3 regions of the Paenibacillus sp. JGP012 genome follow, and region 2 is predicted to be linked to each of the others. Evidence: riboswitches for the same ligand, from Rfam matches in the RefSeq annotation. Region 2 holds a riboswitch; each other region holds the start of a gene.
The links. Region 2 has a riboswitch for thiamine pyrophosphate ahead of HNR77_RS12715 (thiamine phosphate synthase). Riboswitches for the same ligand answer to the same signal wherever they lie in the genome.

Region 1 (3,212 bases), on a different contig from region 2:
TATTGGGCGTGGTAATCAAGGCATGAGGCAAAAGCTCCTCAATGAGAGCTTGTACGGCCTCCTGCTGGAGCAGCGGTGCTCCGCCTTTGGCTACCATTACCGGATCAATGACCAGATTGGACCAGCCGTATTGCCGCCATTTGCTTGCAACGAGACGAATAATCTCCGCACTATACAGCATGCCGGTTTTGACTGCATGTGGTTCAAAGTCTGCTCCCGTCGAATCAAGCTGCTGGGCAATGCCGGCGTAACTGATGGGGAATACACCTTGGACACCTGTTGTGTTCTGTGCCGCAATGGCTGTGATCACCGTCATTCCGTATACTCCAAGCTCCTGAAAGGTTTTGAGATCTGCCTGGATACCTGCACCACCGCCATTATCGGCACCTGCTATTGTCAAAGCCTGGGCTATATTCATCTTGCACCTCCGCGAATCTGACGGATCAGTGAATGTTCTGATACGAGCTCGGGTGTCACCTTCGCAAGCTGGTTTAACAACTCCAGCTGGAAGCTGCCTGGACCCTGCTGAGCTGTAAGGGCGGCAGCTTGTTCGGCTGCAACACCGTAATAAGCAACAGCCTCGACAATGCTGTTCAGTAAATCATCTCCCGGCCGGGCGACTGCTGCAAAAGCACCAACGACCGAGCTGAGAAGGCATCCCGCGCCGGTGACCTTCGTAAGCAGTACATGTCCGTTGCTGATGAGAAACGTCTGATACCCGTCCGTAACGATATCGTACTGACCCGTAATAACAACAATACATGCAAGCTGCTGTGCAGCCCGTTCCGCGATGCTGATGCGGTCTTCTTCACCTTCCCCGGCATCCACACCTTTAATACTCCAGGGTACGCCAATGACATGAGCAACCTCGGCAACGTTCCCGCGCAATACAGTCAGCCGAAGGTCACGAACAAGCTGCTGCACCGTCTCCGTGCGATATGCAGTTGCCCCGGCACCGAATGGATCAAGCACAACGGGTACATGATGCGCATTAGCGGACTGTCCTGCCAGCCGAATGGCTTGAACCACCTTTTCATCTAACGTACCGATATTGAGCACAACTGCGCCAGCGATACGCGCAACGTCAGCAACTTCTTCGTGAGCATAGGCCATGAACGGAGAGGCTCCAAGGGCAAGCAGACCATTGGCAGTGAAAGGGGCTACCACCAGATTCGTAATATTGTGTACCAAAGGATTAAGTGCACGCACACGCTCAAGATAAGACAACGTCATTACCTCCTTGATCTAAAATGAATTGCATGGTGAGACAAGCTGGTATTTACATACAGACCATTACATCGAAGAACCTGCAATACGGCCTTTAACGAATTCTCGTCCATGCCCATGCGATGAGAAAACAAAAAAAGCCCCACTCATTTCCAGAGGAAACGAGCGAAGCTATAGAGGTTTTACCAGCATGGACTCTGCCAAATCAATGGAGAATCCTTTATCCACAAGAGCCGCTCCACTTCCCTCCGCTGGTATGATCCAGATCAGGTTCAAAGGGTCCGAATGATATATTCGTCTCAGCCGTAAGGCTCCCCCAGTGTGATGTGCAAAATATGCAGTTATGATCCAAGCATATATCACATGCGTCCAGAATGTAAAGAGGGCATGAGACTTGACGCTTGTTTTGGCAACGCTGCGGTTTACCGATTTACCTTCGCTCGTTAACCCGATATAATGGGGATTGGCCCATATGGCCGCATAACGAATGAGGGCAGGAACTGTTCTACTTTCCTCCCGGCAGAATGGGGACCCTGAGTTGAAAACGTTCAAGAAAGTATATATCGAGATCACAAGCATCTGTAATCTGGCATGCAGCTTTTGTCCACAAACGAAAAGAGCCAAAGGCTTTATCGACCCTGAAGTGTTTAATCATATATTGGATCAGATCAAACCGCACACCAAACATATTTACCTGCATGTCAAAGGGGAGCCTCTGCTGCATCCCAAAATCGACCTGCTTCTGGATTCCGCTCATGCGAAGGGATTCAAGGTTAACATTACAACCAATGGTACACTCCTGCCAAAGACACAGCATAAACTGCTGGGCAAACCTGCATTGAGACAGATGAATTTCTCCCTGCACAGCTTTGACGGACATGAGGGATCAACGGATCGTGATGGTTATTTGCGCAATATTTTGACTTTCGCTCGTGAGGCTGTGAAGCATAATGTCATTATTTCGTTCCGGCTGTGGAATCTCACACAGGATAACTTTACGAATGCCCAGATGAATCGAAATCGGGAAACACTTGAAGTACTGGAGCGTGAATTCAATCTGGACTTCCGTATTGAGGAAAAGGTCGTTCCGGGCAGCGGTGTCAAAATTGCACCGAATGTATATCTGAATCAGGACCACGAATTCCAATGGCCAAGTCTGGATGCACCGGAAGATGACGGGAAAGGCTTCTGCCATGCGCTGCGCAGTCAGGCTGCGGTGCTGGTGGATGGAACGGTCGTTCCGTGCTGCCTGGATGGTGAAGGTGTCATTAACCTTGGCAATATTCATGAGCAGTCTTTCTCCGAGATCGTTGATGGGGAGCGGGCTAACAATCTGGTATACGGCTTTTCGAAATGGGAGGCTGTAGAGGAACTGTGCCGCAAGTGTGGATATCGTCAGCGGTTTGGCGCGGGAGCTTGAGGCTGAATGACCTCATGGCCTCCGGATTTTCACCGATTTGAGAGATGAGACCGTATTGCCTGTAATCAGCCAATACGGTCTTTTCTGTTATTTTGCGCTCATGAAAAAAGGGGTAAAAACAGCATACTGCTAGTTAATATCGGTACATGCCAATTAAATGCGAATTGGAAAAAGCTGAGACCATATCTGTATTACTGCTGAAATTGGTAAATCTAATCCAGGGATTATTCCTGTAATCTTCCTTTTTTTGTAGGATTGAATCAGGTTCCGAACAAGGGGTGTGCCGTGTACCTCAAAAAGGTTCCTGTAGACAAGCCAGCGGCTTGTTCAACAAATCACTCAAATCAAGGGAGGATGTTGATGATGAAAAAAATGTTGACGCTCTTGTTGTCTGCCGGTCTCGTTGCTTCTGTATTTGGTGTAATGCCTGTAGCGGCTGCACCGACCGTCGTCAATTCAACCATCGTGGTACCGAAGGGCACGACTTATGATGGGCAGGGAAAAACGTTTGTAGCCAATCCCTCTACATTGGGTGACGGTTCTCAAGCGGAAAATCAGAAGCCTG
Region 2 (3,212 bases):
CAGCATACAAAGCTGACCCCTGGCAGAACGATTCGTGATGTATTGAAGGATGCTTTTCTGCCACTGCTTGAGCTGGAAAAGGAGCTGATGCAGATCACCGATCAGATGGCCGATGCAGATCCGGACAGACTTGCGCAGCTGCTGGAGGAAATGGGTGAAATTCAGGAGCAGCTGGAGCAGGGCGATTTTTATCTGATTGATGTCAAAGTGGAAGAGATGGCAAACGGTTTGGGGTTAAATGCGATTGGTCTTGATCGGGACGTTGCTGCCCTGAGCGGTGGACAGCGCACTAAGGTGTTGCTTGCAAAACTGCTGCTGGAGAAGCCAACTGCCTTATTGCTGGATGAGCCGACAAACTATCTTGATGTAGAGCACATTGAATGGCTGACGCGTTATTTGAAAGACTATCCGCACGCCTTTCTGTTGATCTCACATGATACAGAATTTATGAATGAAGTTGTGAATGTGATTTACCATCTGGAATTTGCCAAACTCACACGCTATGCTGCCAATTATGAGAAGTTTCTGGAGATGGCGGATATGCAGAAGGCGCAGCATATTGACGCCTATGAAAAGCAGCAGGAATATATTAAAAAGCAGGAGGACTTTATTCAGCGGAATAAAGCTCGTGCATCCACCTCGGGACGCGCAAAAAGCCGGGAAAAGCAGCTTGGCAAAATTGAGCGGATTGATCGTCCGGACGAAGCGGCAAAACCAACTTTTAAATTCAAGGATGCCCGTGCAAGCAGCAAAACCGTGTTTGAAGGTGTTGATTTTGAAATTGGTTATACGTATCCGCTCCTGCCAAAGATGACGATGACCATCGAACGCGGAGAGAAGATTGCTATTGTGGGCTGTAACGGTGTGGGTAAATCAACACTGCTCAAGACAATTCTGGGTAAAATCCCGCCCATTAGCGGTAAAACCTTTCTCGGCGATTACCTGGAGACGGCATACTTCGAGCAGGAAGTACGTGCTGCAAATATCACGCCGATTGACGATGTATGGAATGAGTTTTCTCATCTGACTCAAAATGAAGTACGGGGACATCTGGCCCGGTGCGGTCTCAAAAATGAACATATTACACGTCCTTTGAACATGCTGAGCGGTGGGGAGCAGGCTAAAGTCCGTTTATGCAAGCTGCTGATGCGTGAAAGCAACTGGGTGCTGTTTGATGAGCCGACGAACCATCTGGATGTTACTGCGAAGGCCGAGCTTCAGCGTGCATTGAAGGAATACAAAGGAACCGTTTTGCTTGTATCCCACGAACCAGATTTTTACGAAGGCTGGGTCACCAAAACGTGGAATGTGGAAGAATGGTCTGAAAAAGCACGATGACAAAAAAATCCGACTGTGGTAATATAGGCTACAACTTCAACTTCATATGAACACTAGGGGGGCCGCACGATGCGGCTGAGATGGAAGAATGCGATTCCGGACCCTTTGCACCTGATCTGGATCATACCAGCGTAGGGAAGTGGCGCGTTTCAGCATAATGACAGTAAGTGATCCTTTTATGAACGAACAGGAACCTTACTATACAGTGATGCAGGCATGAGTTACCGCCGAACGGTTATGGACTTAACTGTTTAACAGGTATTAGCTGCACGCTCGTTATTTAACCTGAACCTTTGTTTATACGCAGCCACTCCTACGGGAGTGGCTTTTTTGTGTTATGTCATTTCCGTACTTAATGCTGAACGGATGAGAGGGAGGACAACGTGAACACAACAGGGCTTGCGGCAGAAAGAAATGAAAAGAATAAACGGCTGATCGATCGCTCTCCAAAACAAATAGACACATGCAGCCCGACATGTTGCCAAGATGACTCTTCCTTTGAAATGCATATTGTGTCTACCAATAAAGGTGAGCGAACCACTGTACTGAATGTTGTCAAGCAGATATGGCCTTGGGTGGATTACATTCATATCCGGGAAAAACAGCTCTCGCTGCAGCAGCATTTCATCTGGGCCAGGCACATGACAGAGTCAGGAGTTCCATCCTCACGTATTGTCATCAACGGGGCCAATCCGTTTGTGCCCAGCGAATTTTGCCGAGGGGCGCACTGGAGCCAGAAGATGCTGACGAAGGCGGAAGAGAGCATGAATGCTGTGAATAAGGGGGAACGGATGCGCTTGGGAGTATCGGTGCACTCCATACATGAGGCACGTGTGGCAGCGGATTACGGTGCAGATTACCTGTTCTTCGGGCATGTGTATACAAGCCGCAGCAAGCCTGATCTAACGCCCAGGGGGTTGGAGGCGCTGGCTGAAGTATGCTCAGGCGTTGACATTCCTGTCATTGCAATTGGTGGTATCCAGGCATCCAACATTCAGGCGGTGCGGTTAGCGGGAGCCCGTGGCGCTGCTGTGATCTCGAGTGTATTTCAGCATGAGGACCCGGCTCATGCGATCCGTCTTATAAAACAGGCTGCAGAAAGAGTAATATGAATGTTTCGAAATCAAGGAGATGAACACATGCAAAAGCGAGGAACCGTCTCACCGGATCAAGGTTCTGATGATCAATCCAGATGGAATGCATGCTATGGATCGGATGAAACTTCTGAATCCGATACTTCATATGAAACTGCCAGTATCCCGCAATATGTATCATCAGGCAAGCTTCATGCAGAAACCATTATTGTTGGCGGAGGCGTTATAGGTTGCGCTGTTGCCTTTGAATTGACACGAAGAGGACACGATGTGCTTCTGATCGAGCAAAACGAGATTGCCAGCGGAAGCTCCTGTGCAGCAGCGGGAATGCTTGCTGCGGATAGTGAGGAATTTACTCATCCTGTTATTGCTCAGGCTGCTCTTGAAAGCAGAGCATTGCTGCACAGTCAAAAGGATCAATTATCTACTCTATCGGGCATGGAACTTGGGTTGAGGCAGAGCGGATTCATCACACCGTTCAGATCATACAGTGAACTAAGTCGTTATAAGGAAAATCGAAGGGCTTTTCCACTGACGGAACAGCTTTGGTGGGATAGAAATACGGTGCAGCGAGAAGCTGGCTGGCTTAATCGGGATACGTATGGTGCTTATTACCGATCATTGGAGAGTGAAATTCTGCCCGTGTCGTTGACCAGAGCTTATGTGAGGTCAGCACACAGGATGGGCGCCCGGATATGGGAAGGCGTCAAGGATATTCAATTAATAGTGAATCAACTTGGTGTACAAGGAATTGCTACCCCGAAGGGAAATGTCACTTGT
Region 3 (3,212 bases), on a different contig from region 2:
TTCGCATCTGGGAGCTGTCTGCCCATATGTCACGCAGTGATGATCCTGCGATTCTGCTGCTGCCTGCGATGGAGAGGCTTCGGGATCGTTTGGGTGAAACGGTGAGTCTCTACCTTCGAGACGGCAGCGAGCGGATTCGGATTCAGGCGGTACAGAGTGATCAGGCCATTCGCCGGGTTGCGCCTGTAGGGGCCAGATTGCCGCTTTCCGTAGGAGCTTCCAGTAAAGTGCTGATGGCATTTGCCACGGAAGAGGACCGCGAAGAGCTGATGAACGGCCCGGAATGGCCCGTATTTATCGACCCGGCCGTGTATCTTTCGCAGATGGAAGACATCCGGGAGAGCGGGTATGCTACGAGCTACGAAGAGCGTGAGCCTGGAGCGGCTGCGGTGTCCGTACCGATTATGGATCGCAGGGGCAGCATTGCGGCAGCGCTTTCTGTGTCTGGCCCGGTCAGCCGGCTCTCACAGGAGACACTGCATGAGTATGCACCCGTGCTGAAGGAAGCGGCAGCGCAGATGGGACTTATGCTGTCGTAAATTCGTTGGCGTACTTTTGTTGGAGTGAAATTGGCTCCAATATTTTGTTCCAATAGAGTTTGTGCTAACGGGCTTTTGCTCCTGTTCCATCGGAACAAACAAATTCTCTGGAATATAAAGGTTGTATTTCTAACCAGATTAAGCTACTCTGTAATGGACGGCCCAGCGGGGCTAGCTTGAGCATCATCGTTTAAGTTGAACAGCGGCGTGTATGCCGCAATATGTTTACGTTACTGGGGGAGTCCGAATTGTCCGGACTGAGACGGGATCGCACGAGATTCCGGACCCTTTGCACCTGATCTGGATCATACCAGCGTAGGGAAGTAATCGGCCTTTTGACCACAAACACTATAGACGTTAACCTGGCGCAGATGCTGTTTTTGCAGCGAGATGCCTATGTTTACGTGTATGGTGATGGACATGAGTCGGTTCCCTCGGAACCGGCTTTTTTATATACAGCAGCAAGTGGAGCTTCGTAAGTTGAGCGTTTGCCTTCGTTGATAACCCTGATCTGATCGCAGATTGTGCAGGTCAGGGGTTAGACGATACGGCAAGCAACGAACAACAAAAGCGGTGAAATCACCTGAATTCATCGTGAAGCCAAACCCGAATTCGACGCTGCCTGTACATAATAAGGTGTCTCCTGGATCAATGCGGCTGTGTGCGCAGGGTCATTCCTGCTGTGCTTCTGTGCTCTGGATGTTCTGGACAGGTGGGTGAGCCATGCAAAGCTGACACATTCGTGTGCAAACGACACGGAGCAAAAATCACAGAGGAGGAGACAGGGGACATGAATACAGGTAATGAGACGAGGGAGCAGATCGGAACAGAGGAATTGGGGCGCGATGGTCATCCCGTGGAAAAGAAAACCACAGCGGTGGAAGGGGTTCAGCCCTTCCCTGGCAGCCGCAAAGTATACATTCAGGGCTCACGGCCGGACATTGCTGTACCGGAGCGTGAAATTGCCCTTCATGACACGAATACTCCCCAAGGGGTGGAGCATAATGAGCCGCTGCGTGTCTACGATACGAGCGGCCCGATGACCGATCCCGAATTCCAGATGGATATTCGGAAGGGGCTGCCAGCGCTCCGGAATCACTGGATTATGGAGCGCGGTGATGTAGAAGCATATGAAGGCCGGGCGGTGAAACCCGAGGATAACGGCTTGAAGCCTGGCGGACGAAGAGCCGGGGCGGAGGAGTACCCCGGATACCGGGGGCAGCCGCTGCGCGCTCAGGCTGGCCGCTGCGTTACACAGATGCATTATGCGCGGCAGGGCATCATTACGCCAGAGATGGAATATGCCGCGATTCGTGAAGGCGTAGAGCCTGAATTTGTGCGGCAGGAGCTGGCAAGCGGGCGAGCAATTCTGCCCTCCAACATCAATCACCCGGAGAGTGAGCCGATGCTGATTGGTCGTCATTTTCACGTTAAAATCAATGCCAATATCGGCAACTCGGCTGTATCTTCCTCCATCGAGGAGGAGGTAGAGAAGATGACCTGGGCAGTACGCTGGGGCTCGGATACGGTGATGGACCTCTCCACAGGCAAAGACATTCATACAACCCGGGAATGGATTATCCGCAATTCTCCCGTGCCGATTGGTACGGTGCCGCTCTATCAGGCGCTGGAGAAGGTGAACGGAGAGGCTGAGGCTCTAACATGGGAGCTGTACCGGGATACACTGATCGAGCAGGCGGAGCAGGGCGTGGATTATTTTACGATTCATGCTGGCGTGCTACTGCGTTATATTCCGATGACTGCGAAGCGGATGACAGGCATCGTGTCACGGGGCGGGTCGATTATGGCGGCGTGGTGTCTGGCACATCATCAGGAGAACTTTTTGTACACCCATTTTGAGGAAATCTGCGAGATTATGAAAAGGTATGACGTGGCCTTCTCTCTGGGGGATGGATTGCGTCCAGGCAGCATCTACGATGCCAATGACGAGGCACAGATGGCGGAGCTGGCGACACTCGGTGAATTAACGCAGATTGCATGGAAGCATGATGTGCAGGTGATGATTGAAGGGCCGGGGCATGTGCCGATGCACAAGATCAAGGAAAACGTCGATTTGCAGATGGAAATCTGTCAGGAAGCACCGTTCTATACCCTCGGCCCGCTGACCACCGACATTGCGCCCGGCTACGATCACATTACATCTGCCATCGGAGCGGCAATGATTGGCTGGTTCGGTACATCCATGCTCTGCTACGTTACACCTAAGGAGCACCTCGGGCTTCCCAACAAGGACGATGTGCGTGAAGGGGTTATCGCTTATAAAATAGCCGCACATGCTGCTGACTTGGCCAAAGGCCACCCGCGTGCCCAGCGCCGGGATGATGCGCTGTCGAAGGCACGATTCGAGTTCCGCTGGCGGGATCAGTTTAACCTGTCACTCGACCCGGAACGGGCACTGTCCTATCACGACGAGACGCTGCCCGCAGAAGGGGCGAAGGAGGCACATTTCTGCTCCATGTGCGGGCCGAAGTTCTGCAGCATGCGCATCACGCAGGACATCCGTGCCTTTGCCGCAGACCGTGGCTTGAGCGAAGAGCAGGCTGTAGCCGCTGGTATGCAGGCGAAAGCCGAGGAGTACCGGACGCGTTCGTAGGTGAGAAGGTAGCGTGGTATCGCAGTATCACAGTATAGTGGTATCGTAGAAGTAGAAGT

Region 1: it holds a riboswitch for thiamine pyrophosphate, as region 2 does, so the genes downstream of both, thiM (hydroxyethylthiazole kinase) here and HNR77_RS12715 (thiamine phosphate synthase) in region 2, are expected to answer to the same signal.
Region 3: it holds a riboswitch for thiamine pyrophosphate, as region 2 does, so the genes downstream of both, thiC (phosphomethylpyrimidine synthase ThiC) here and HNR77_RS12715 (thiamine phosphate synthase) in region 2, are expected to answer to the same signal.

Annotation. Positions count from the first base shown of each region.
Region 1 covers NZ_JACHKG010000018.1:122,261-125,472, reverse strand. Annotated here, with positions in the region: gene thiD (bifunctional hydroxymethylpyrimidine kinase/phosphomethylpyrimidine kinase) at 1-418, opposite strand, end outside; gene thiM (hydroxyethylthiazole kinase) at 415-1,233, opposite strand; TPP riboswitch at 1,454-1,555, opposite strand; gene HNR77_RS20245 (radical SAM/SPASM domain-containing protein) at 1,766-2,647, shown strand; gene HNR77_RS20240 (pectate lyase) at 3,011-3,212, shown strand, end outside.
Region 2 covers NZ_JACHKG010000008.1:133,489-136,700, forward strand. Annotated here, with positions in the region: gene HNR77_RS12710 (ABC-F family ATP-binding cassette domain-containing protein) at 1-1,338, shown strand, start outside; TPP riboswitch at 1,384-1,493, shown strand; gene HNR77_RS12715 (thiamine phosphate synthase) at 1,722-2,450, shown strand; gene thiO (glycine oxidase ThiO) at 2,478-3,212, shown strand, end outside.
Region 3 covers NZ_JACHKG010000026.1:20,473-23,684, reverse strand. Annotated here, with positions in the region: gene HNR77_RS23330 (IclR family transcriptional regulator) at 1-539, shown strand, start outside; TPP riboswitch at 765-878, shown strand; gene thiC (phosphomethylpyrimidine synthase ThiC) at 1,330-3,153, shown strand.